One region of the Paenibacillus sp. JMULE4 genome, then DNA from elsewhere that is predicted to be linked to it. Evidence: riboswitches for the same ligand, from Rfam matches in the RefSeq annotation. Region 1 holds a riboswitch; each other region holds the start of a gene.
The links. Region 1 has a riboswitch for cyclic di-GMP ahead of EXW96_RS14915 (hypothetical protein). Riboswitches for the same ligand answer to the same signal wherever they lie in the genome.

Region 1 (2,200 bases):
CGCGGCTACCGCAAGCTGGTCACGGAAGCCCCGCTGAAAGAAACCATGGCCGCAGCCTTGGTGCTGCTGAGCCGGTGGCAGGCCGAACGCCCGCTCTATGACCCCTTCTGCGGGTCGGGCACGATACCCATCGAAGCCGCAATGATCGGATGGAATTTGGCCCCGGGCTTAAGACGCAGCTTCAACGCCGAGAAGTGGCCGCTCATTCCTAATGAATTATGGTCTCAAGCCCGCGAAGAAGCTTACGATCTTGTAAAGGATGACATCCCGCTCCAGATTACGGGCTCCGATATCGACCGGAAAGCGATCGATGTCGCTTTGGCCGCCGCGAAGGCGGCCGGCCTGGCAAAGGAGCTGACCCTGCAGGTGCTCCCGGTTGCCAAGGTCATGCCGCGGGGAGATTACGGATGTATCATTACGAATCCGCCGTATGGCGAACGTCTGGGCGACCACGGTGAAGCGGAACGGGCTATTCGCCAGTTCAGCCATTTATACGGGCAGCTGCCTACATGGTCCGCCTTCATCCTTAGCCCGAACAAACAGCTTGAGCATCATATGGGCCGTAAAACCGACAAGAAACGCAAGCTGTTCAACGGCCGCATCGAATGCAGTCTTTACCAATATTTCGCCCCCGGCGGTTTATACGGTTGGCGCAGCAACAAGGCGGCGGCTCCTTCCGAACAATAACATTCGGGACCTTGCCGTACTGTGATCGTCTTAAGCACCGCTTCTTCATCTTTCCATGTTTATGCTGAAGCAGCCCGGACATATAAGCATGCAAAAAGAACCGCTTCAAAGGCACCTCGCCTTGTCCGCGGTTCTTTTTGCGATATCGGTTATTCTTCTATTCCGGCAATCAGGCGTGACGAACCAGAGACTCCCTGCAGCTCAAATAATCGAATAGCGGCATGAATATGTCATTATCCGCTTCGCATCTTACGGACAGCTTGACTTCGCCGCGCCAGTAAAAATTCACGATCTGATGGCTGCGCCCCTTAACCATTTCGACGTCCCAGCACGGCGCCATCAGTTCGTAAACCTCACGGTTAATGAACATTTTCGGACCTTCGTTCGACAAAAACACGCCTACGAAATCATTCCCTACTTTCGTGTAAAAGCCTTTTCTTGACATGATGCTCCGATCCTGACCCTGCATCCGTTTCCACTCCTTTTTCAAAACAAAGAGACTCTCAACCTACGGGTACAGGAGTAGCAAATGGATGCGTCGCTCCTTACCTTCGGCAACTGGCTGGCTTGGCGCCGGAATCAGCGCTTTAGCCCCTATAGCTTTGCGTGCCCAGGCTTTCGCCTGGTTTGCCTTTATCGAGTTTGCTCGAATAATGTCTTCAAATGAACTTCATTTCCTTAAGAATAAAAGATAAGACCTAAGAGATACATAATTCAAAATTCCTATTTTCACCAAATACATTGAGTCTTTGGAACTATTTTCAATATATAACAGCCCAATTTCTCCTATAAGGAACGATACGGGCCAAAATGATGAGGTACTTAACTCCTTAAAAAGACGGATGATAAAGAAAAAAGCGGACTCCGAAACGCTTATAAACCCGCAGCAACCTGCGGTCAGGACCTGACCTGAACATAAGCGCGTAGGTATCCGCTATGAAGTCACTTCACATATTTACTGGCCTTTTCGATCGCTTCGTCCTCCGTCTTGCCGGTAACGTACCGGCCATTGACGAAGATGAAGGCAAAGCGCGAACAGGGCCCGCAGTACGATTTGCACCCCACCTTGATTTCTGCGTCGGGGGCCAGCTTCTGCAGCTTGGGCAAAGCCGTTTTTAATCTCATATGCTTGCATTTATCGCAAATACGTATATCGTTGGCCATACGGGGGCTTCCTTTCTATTGCATTAACCCATTGCGGAACCCGCTAAACAATCAGTGGTCGCCGTGGTTGCCTTTGCCCGGATTGGTCACCGAAAAGCCTTCCTCAGGCACATAGAAGTAATCGATGCGAATACCGTCCAAAAACGGCTCGTCCTTCTGAAGAATCACATCGATGCCTTTGTCGGTCGAGACGACGACATCGTTTTCCGTAGGCTTGTCCAATTTCATACCGTAATGCGCATGATCTCCGTGCGAATGCGTCACGTATACGCGGAGCTTCAATTCTTTGTCTTCCTCTTTCTCTATTTCGGCCAAAAGCACTTTGGCGGCATTGCGCGAAATTTTGCAT
Region 2 (2,200 bases), on a different contig from region 1:
AGAACGAACAACGATCTGGAACGCTTCTTCCGAGCTACGAAGACACGACACCGTCGGATGACCGGGCTACGCAACTGGAACGAATACATCTTACGGAATGGTGAGATGGTTGTGCTCGTTGATGATGGACTTAAACAGGAAAACCTAATCGCCCGTTTAAGGATGGTCGACTACACAAGCTACAAGAAACAGAAAGAAAAATGGAATAACCGGTTGAGCGATAGTGTTATGCGCAAACGGTTTAAACGCGATCCACAAAATTATCTTAAAAATTTAGAAAACCAATGGCTCAAATAACATGTATGTTATTCATGCCGCCGTAGTTTTTTTTTGCTGACTAAGCTGACATTTTTATGCTAAAAAATAAACCGACACGAGCTGCGAACAGCCTTTGCCGGTTTATTAAAACTAGCCGGATTGATTTTGTCTTGTGCGGCCGCCATTGATATATCCTCTTGCGATGCGTGAGGCCCGAAAGGTAGAAACGACAACCAGAGTCTCCTCCCGGGTCATGCTCCGGCCTTCATAAGAAAAGTCGGATAAATCGGCGATTTGCTCGTCCGTATATTTGTCGAATAAGTCAATTAACAATTCAATGTGTTGATCCATGTCATGGTTCTCCCCGGGTTGTTTTAATTACGATTATATTACATAAGGCAATGAGATCCGTCAACTTGTCTTATTTAATTGTTGCCGGACAAATGACGGATAAGAAATTTGTATAATTTTAAAAAGATAATTTGTTTTTATTGACAATTATTTTGATAACATGTTACTTTGGACATGGTATTAATTCCCTATCCGGTTTTTATTCGGGAAAGATGTTTTCATATATTGACATTGATAAAGGCATACTTATCGAAAGATAAGGACGCAAAGCCACGGGTCTAAGGCATAAGCTATGACAGCCGGGTTGCCAATGGGTAGCACAGGACCCTTTGGGGTCCTTTTTTATCCATTTCCGACATTCAAGACCAAAAGGACGACCTCGTAAGCGCTAGAGAAAATCTCTCTTCTCTCCGGCGGTTCGTCCAATGATCATGATATCCGGTTGCAAATAAAATCAACAAAAGAACAGGAGGATGACTTCAATTATGGATGAATTCACGGATGCCGAGTTGGCCGCTTGTGTAATTCAAGGCGACCAGAGCGCATTCAACTCTCTGCTAAGTCGTTATCTTCCGATGATTTATTATTGCAGCAAGAAGTATTATGCTCCAGGTCTCATGCGGGGAGATATGAATCAAGCCGGATGTATCGGGTTATTTATCGCTTGTAAAAGGTATAACCCCGCCAAAGGAATGGCGTTTTCGGGTTTCGCGAAGATGCATATCAAGCATTATATCATCAACGCCGTAAAAGCAGCCTTAAGAAAAAAACAGCAGATTTTAAATCAAAGCGTGTCGTTGGATGAAAGTCCTTTCTGCGATCAAGAAAGGACCAGCCGTTATGAACTCATCCCCCATTTCACGCCATCGGCGGAAGAAATATTTATGAATAAGGCAAGGAATAATGAGTTGTTCGACTTGATAAAAACGCATTTAACGCATTTGGAGAGGGCAGCGGTTTTGGGTTTGCTGGATGGTTTGGTCTATAAAGAAATAGCTGACTTGCATGGCGTGGGTAATAAATCTATCGATAATGCGTTGAAAAGGGCTAAAGGGAAATTGAGAAGCGCTCTTTATAACAATGCATAGTTTTGCAGGAGCAGTGCTTTGGCGGACAGGGCACAGGACATAAGACAAGCCCAAGGGAGCAGGAACTCCTTTGGGCATTTGCCGTTGGAGGTCGGGCGTTTAAATAACCAGCAGAACCAGTGCCAAAAAGAGAAAAAAACCTAAGGTGTATAGAAGGTTCCATGCTGCGATTCGAAATGTGCCTTGTCGGATAATAACGGAAAACATATTCAGCGTTCCGCTAAAAGGGCCGATGGAAAACGTCATAACGGCGCCCCCTACCAAAGCAATGGCCAAGTGCTCGGCCGAAATTCCCAACGCCAGGGGATTCATCGCTTCCGCCAAAAGGGTGATCGCTGTGATGGGATGCATTCCTATGAAGCCGAACCCGAGTGTGATCAAAGGGACGATGAGCAAAAAGAGGCTGGAACCAACCGCGTGATTGAATTGCAGCATAGATTCGATAACGTAATGTGGTCGCTACCACGGGTTCACCAACAATATCCCTTATCCCAAGGGCAATC
Region 3 (2,200 bases), on a different contig from region 1:
CAAACCGATTCTGGATAGCAGCAACGGGATTTCATGTTCGGTGATTTCGATACGTCGTATAACCGTCCGTAAAACCGTTTCCTGTTTTCTGCCGCTGCTGTGAGCCGCAACCATTTGTAGCGTACGCGTTAATTCAGGGATGTAGGACAGTTCTGACTGCATGTACTTCAGTCTCGCCTTCCAGTCCTTGTAAGACTTCAGCCATAATTCTACTTTCTCATAGGGGACGGGGTGCTGGGTCAGCGTCATCACAACTCCCTCCTTGCTGTGCATGCTGCCTGAAATTGTTCCGCCAGCCTGCCTGTTAATCGTCATGATTATAGGTTGTTCACGCTCCGTTTTCATTATCATCGTCCCTTCTCTAGTAAAGTGGAGGAAGCAGTAAGGATGCCATTTTTCGCAACTTAAGTCAATTTTTGATTCTCACCTCCTACAAACTTGGTAATAAAATTCCTCTGTAGATACCTGCATTTGTCCACATTTTACCAATAATACATTCGAAAGAGGAGGGTGATTTTTCCCTCATACCAACAGATCATTGGTTGTCAAACCATCGCGAAACGGCTCGAATCGGAAACGAATCGCTAACAGGTGATGCGATCTAGTTGATCGTACAAGCCCCTACGTTTCGCTTTTTCCGCTGCTTCGCGAATGGAAGATACGTCGAATTTGCGAATGATATTGCGAACATGCGTCTTCATTGTGTTAGACGTGATTCCGAGCAATTCTCTAACTACCGGTTGTGTATAGCCCCAACCGATCAACTGCAAGATTTCTTTTTCAGTAGGAGTCAGCATTCGATGCAATTCCCTTCGCTTAACAAGTCCAATTTCATTACGGATGATGGATGCAACATCGGCGTGAAGGGAGGATTGCCCTTGATACGCTTCCCTGACGGCACTTGCGACATCCACATAATTGATCTTGGTAATATAATTGATCGCTCCGGCCAGCATTGCATCCACAATGATCTCGGGCTGGTAGAGTGAAGTCAAGATAATGATTGGCAGTGATTTGATCTTCAACACTTCGGCAATTGTATCCAATCCATCCTGTTGCGACGAATGTAACACCGGGTCATGAATCATTACGTCTAAATCCAATTGCATACTGGCTCGAATAGCCGATTCTTTGTTTGTTGCAATATGAGATATACTCATATCCGGCTCAGCATCGATCAACGCCGTCAACCGTTGTTGCCATACGGGGTCGCTGTCCACCAGCAATACTTGTATCCTGCTTTCTTGCCAGCGCATGACTTCTTCAACTTTTGCAGCATAGCGTACACGCTCCTCCATATATCATCACCTCGTATTCATTCTAGAATCACGACAAAAAGACACGTACCCTCAAACGGCCGTGTCTAGTTTTTCGTAGATGTGAGATTTGTGAGGGTAACCCGGCGATCATTGCAATAGTGCAGAAGACCCGTGGCTTTGCGTCCCAGCCTTTCGATCTGGTTTGCCATTTTTCCTATTATTTCTTCCAAATCATAGCCTTATAATACCATAATTTTTATTTTTCTGGCACCGCCCTAAGTCCCACGTGTTTAAATGTGTTGATATTTGTCGATTCTATATCATTTCATATCGAATGATACAGGATAAACTATAGAAGCGTCACAAATTGTAAGTTCGCGAAAAATTTCTTGATCACACAATAGGTCTAATCAACTACTCGTGGCTCTCACTCTGCATTATTTTTCCGTTGGCACCTCCCATGATTTACATTAGAGTCCAATATGTCAAGGTATCGCTTATGCCCAGCACTATAAATAACACACCCGCAAGTTTTTGTATCCACAACCCCCACCTTTTGGCACGCTTAACAATGACTCGATCTAACCCGAAACCTACAGCAAACCCGGCAATTAGTAAAAACGGCATTGCGGTACCGATTGCAAAAACAGATGGCAACACTACGCCATATGTTGATTGCAATGCCAAAGGCATAAGCGAACCGAAGAACAAAACAAACATTGTTGGACAAAATCCTAGCGAAAATGCAATCCCCATTAGAAAGGCTCCGCTCCTTCCTCCGGTTCGATCGGCCAATTTTTCAAAAAATCCTGCCACTCGAGCCCCAAGTTGAAAAGGAAGCCGAATCCAGCCAAGCAAAAACAATCCGATTAAAATCAATAACGGCCCAAGCAGCTTTCTTGCAAAAGAATATAAAGGGATCATGTCAGTGGATATCTTTT
Region 4 (2,200 bases), on a different contig from region 1:
CGACGGTGGCATCATTGTTTTTTGCGATCGGCACGGTATCCAGAATATGGTCCGGATGTGCGTGGGTAAGCAGGATGTGCTCCACTTTGATATCCTCCGGATTGGTAGCTGCCAAAGGATTGCCGGAAATAAACGGATCAATGATCAGAGAGTGTCCTTCGTGACTGAGTTGCACGCAAGAATGCCCATGATAGCGAATTTCCATAATGGTTACTCCTCCTTGGTATGGGAATCGGGTTCCTTTAGGACAAGCATCGTATGTACATTGTAACAAAGAACCCGCCATAAACTCAAAAAAAGAAAAACGTCCGCAAGATCATCGGACGGTTCATGGGTGCGCTAGCCCCACCCCTCATCTTTCACGATTTCAAAGGCGGACCGTAAACTTTCCATCCCATACCCAACGCCTATTTGAAAAACCGGCCGGTTCATCCGGCAAAAGCCTTCAATAATGCCTCCCTTACACGGTCTTTGCTGAAGGGCTTGACGATAAAATCGATGGCCCCCATAGAAACCGCACGAATCAAAAGCGCCTGCTGCCCCATCGCCGACACCATGATGACTTTGGCATCCGGGTCCATCGTCTTGATTTCCTTCAGCGCCGTAAGGCCGTCCATCTCCGGCATGGTTATGTCCAGCGTAACCAGATCCGGTTTAAGCTCGGAATAAAGCGTCAGGGCCTCCAGCCCGTTGCTTGCCTCCGCCACGATTTCATACCCAAATTCGATCAGGGAATTTTTGAGAATCATACGCATAAATAAAGAATCGTCTACGATAATAATTTTTTTCACGCCGGATTACCCCCACTTGTATGATGTATGTACGCAAGGATAAGTGGCAGCACGGTCCTATAATGGCAAGTGATCAGTCAAGCTGATTTGTAACACTCGAAAAAACTTGAGATGAGATGCCGGGTCACTAAAAAAGACCTCCCGTTTGCCGTAAAGGAGGCCCGTATCAGACGATTTCCTCCGGTCCTTCGGCAACTGGCTGACGTAGTTTGCACATTAGTCCCTTTAGCATTGCGTCCTTGACTTTCACCAGGGTTGCCTTAGTCGAGTGAACCGATAATCAAATGTATTATAGCATCCTATGGTGAAAATACAAGAGCGAACTCTCGGCCTGAATAAGGTTAAACGTCTCTTCTATTCTTATCTATAATTATACCTGTTCGTTCCAGGCATTGCCACAATTTTGTCAATTTTTATCAGTAAGCTATAGAGCGCCATGATCAATATGAGAATCCCGGATGTTCACTGCTTATGCCGCCTCTGACGTGCCCGTCCCTCTTCAGCATCCGGTTTCATCTTGAATGGGCAGCTTCCTCGGATCGGTCTGTCGCTAATGGGGGTTCAGGAGATAGTGCGGAAATCTCCTTTCTCCACTCCGGAGTCATGTCTATGTTCAGCGCTCCAAGCGAGGGCTCCAACTGTTCAACATTGCGGGCGCCAATGATCGGGGCCGTGATCCCGGGATGAGACATGACCCATGCCACCGCTAATGAAACCGGATGAACGCCATGCTCATCCGCGTACCGGGTGAAGCGGTCCGCCGTCTCGTAATAGCCTGCATCGGCATAACGAAGCTTGTAATTCGCCTGCTCAACGAGCCGCCCCAGTTCAGGCTTTCGGCCGACACCGTATTTCCCTGTCAACAGTCCGCCTCCCAAAGGGCTGTAGGAGATGACGCCCATCCGCTCGGATTGAGCCATCGGTAAAATTTCGACCTCCGCCTGACGTTTCACCAGGTTGTACATCGGTTGAATGCATTCAAACCGGGCAAGGCTTTCCCTGGCTGAAATCCCAAGCGCCTTCGCGATCTGCCAAGCCGCCCAGTTGCTGACTGCCGGATGCAGTATTTTTCCCTGCCGCTGAAGATCGTCCATAGCCCGCAAAATCTCTTCCATATCCGCTTCCGAATCGAAAGCGTGAACGAAATACAATTCGATCCGGTCCGTTCCGAGCCGCTTCAAGCTTTCCTCTACCGCAAGCATGATGTGCCTGCGTGATAAGCCCCGGTCATTGATGCCCTCTCCGGTCTTCCCGTGAACTTTGCTGGTAAGAATGACATCATTGCGGATTCCGGCAATGCACTTGCCCAATATTTCTTCTGCAAGCCCTTTATTATACACATCGGCGCAATCAAAGAAATTTATGCCTACCTCCCGGCATCTTCGGAACATGGCCATAGAGGCCGCCTC

Region 2: linked by a shared signal. The riboswitch ahead of EXW96_RS07620 (sigma-70 family RNA polymerase sigma factor) and the one ahead of EXW96_RS14915 (hypothetical protein) in region 1 are both predicted to bind cyclic di-GMP.
Region 3: linked by a shared signal. The riboswitch ahead of EXW96_RS16210 (response regulator) and the one ahead of EXW96_RS14915 (hypothetical protein) in region 1 are both predicted to bind cyclic di-GMP.
Region 4: linked by a shared signal. The riboswitch ahead of EXW96_RS07835 (response regulator) and the one ahead of EXW96_RS14915 (hypothetical protein) in region 1 are both predicted to bind cyclic di-GMP.

What each region holds. Positions count from the first base shown of each region.
Region 1 covers NZ_SGWF01000014.1:419,991-422,190, forward strand. Annotated here, with positions in the region: gene EXW96_RS14910 (THUMP domain-containing class I SAM-dependent RNA methyltransferase) at 1-687, shown strand, start outside; gene EXW96_RS14915 (hypothetical protein) at 857-1,156, opposite strand; cyclic di-GMP riboswitch class I at 1,238-1,329, opposite strand; gene EXW96_RS14920 (YuzB family protein) at 1,630-1,851, opposite strand; gene EXW96_RS14925 (hypothetical protein) at 1,903-2,200, opposite strand, start outside.
Region 2 covers NZ_SGWF01000011.1:499,118-501,317, forward strand. Annotated here, with positions in the region: gene EXW96_RS07610 (hypothetical protein) at 1-297, shown strand, start outside; gene EXW96_RS07615 (hypothetical protein) at 409-609, opposite strand; cyclic di-GMP riboswitch class I at 839-921, shown strand; gene EXW96_RS07620 (sigma-70 family RNA polymerase sigma factor) at 1,095-1,697, shown strand; gene EXW96_RS07625 (hypothetical protein) at 1,797-2,132, opposite strand; gene EXW96_RS07630 (amidohydrolase family protein) at 2,179-2,200, shown strand, end outside.
Region 3 covers NZ_SGWF01000015.1:19,212-21,411, forward strand. Annotated here, with positions in the region: gene EXW96_RS16205 (hypothetical protein) at 1-345, opposite strand, end outside; gene EXW96_RS16210 (response regulator) at 585-1,298, opposite strand; cyclic di-GMP riboswitch class I at 1,391-1,476, opposite strand; gene EXW96_RS16215 (urease accessory protein UreH domain-containing protein) at 1,725-2,200, opposite strand, start outside.
Region 4 covers NZ_SGWF01000011.1:542,796-544,995, reverse strand. Annotated here, with positions in the region: gene EXW96_RS07840 (metal-dependent hydrolase) at 1-205, opposite strand, end outside; gene EXW96_RS07835 (response regulator) at 429-791, opposite strand; cyclic di-GMP riboswitch class I at 979-1,061, opposite strand; gene EXW96_RS07830 (aldo/keto reductase) at 1,304-2,200, opposite strand, start outside.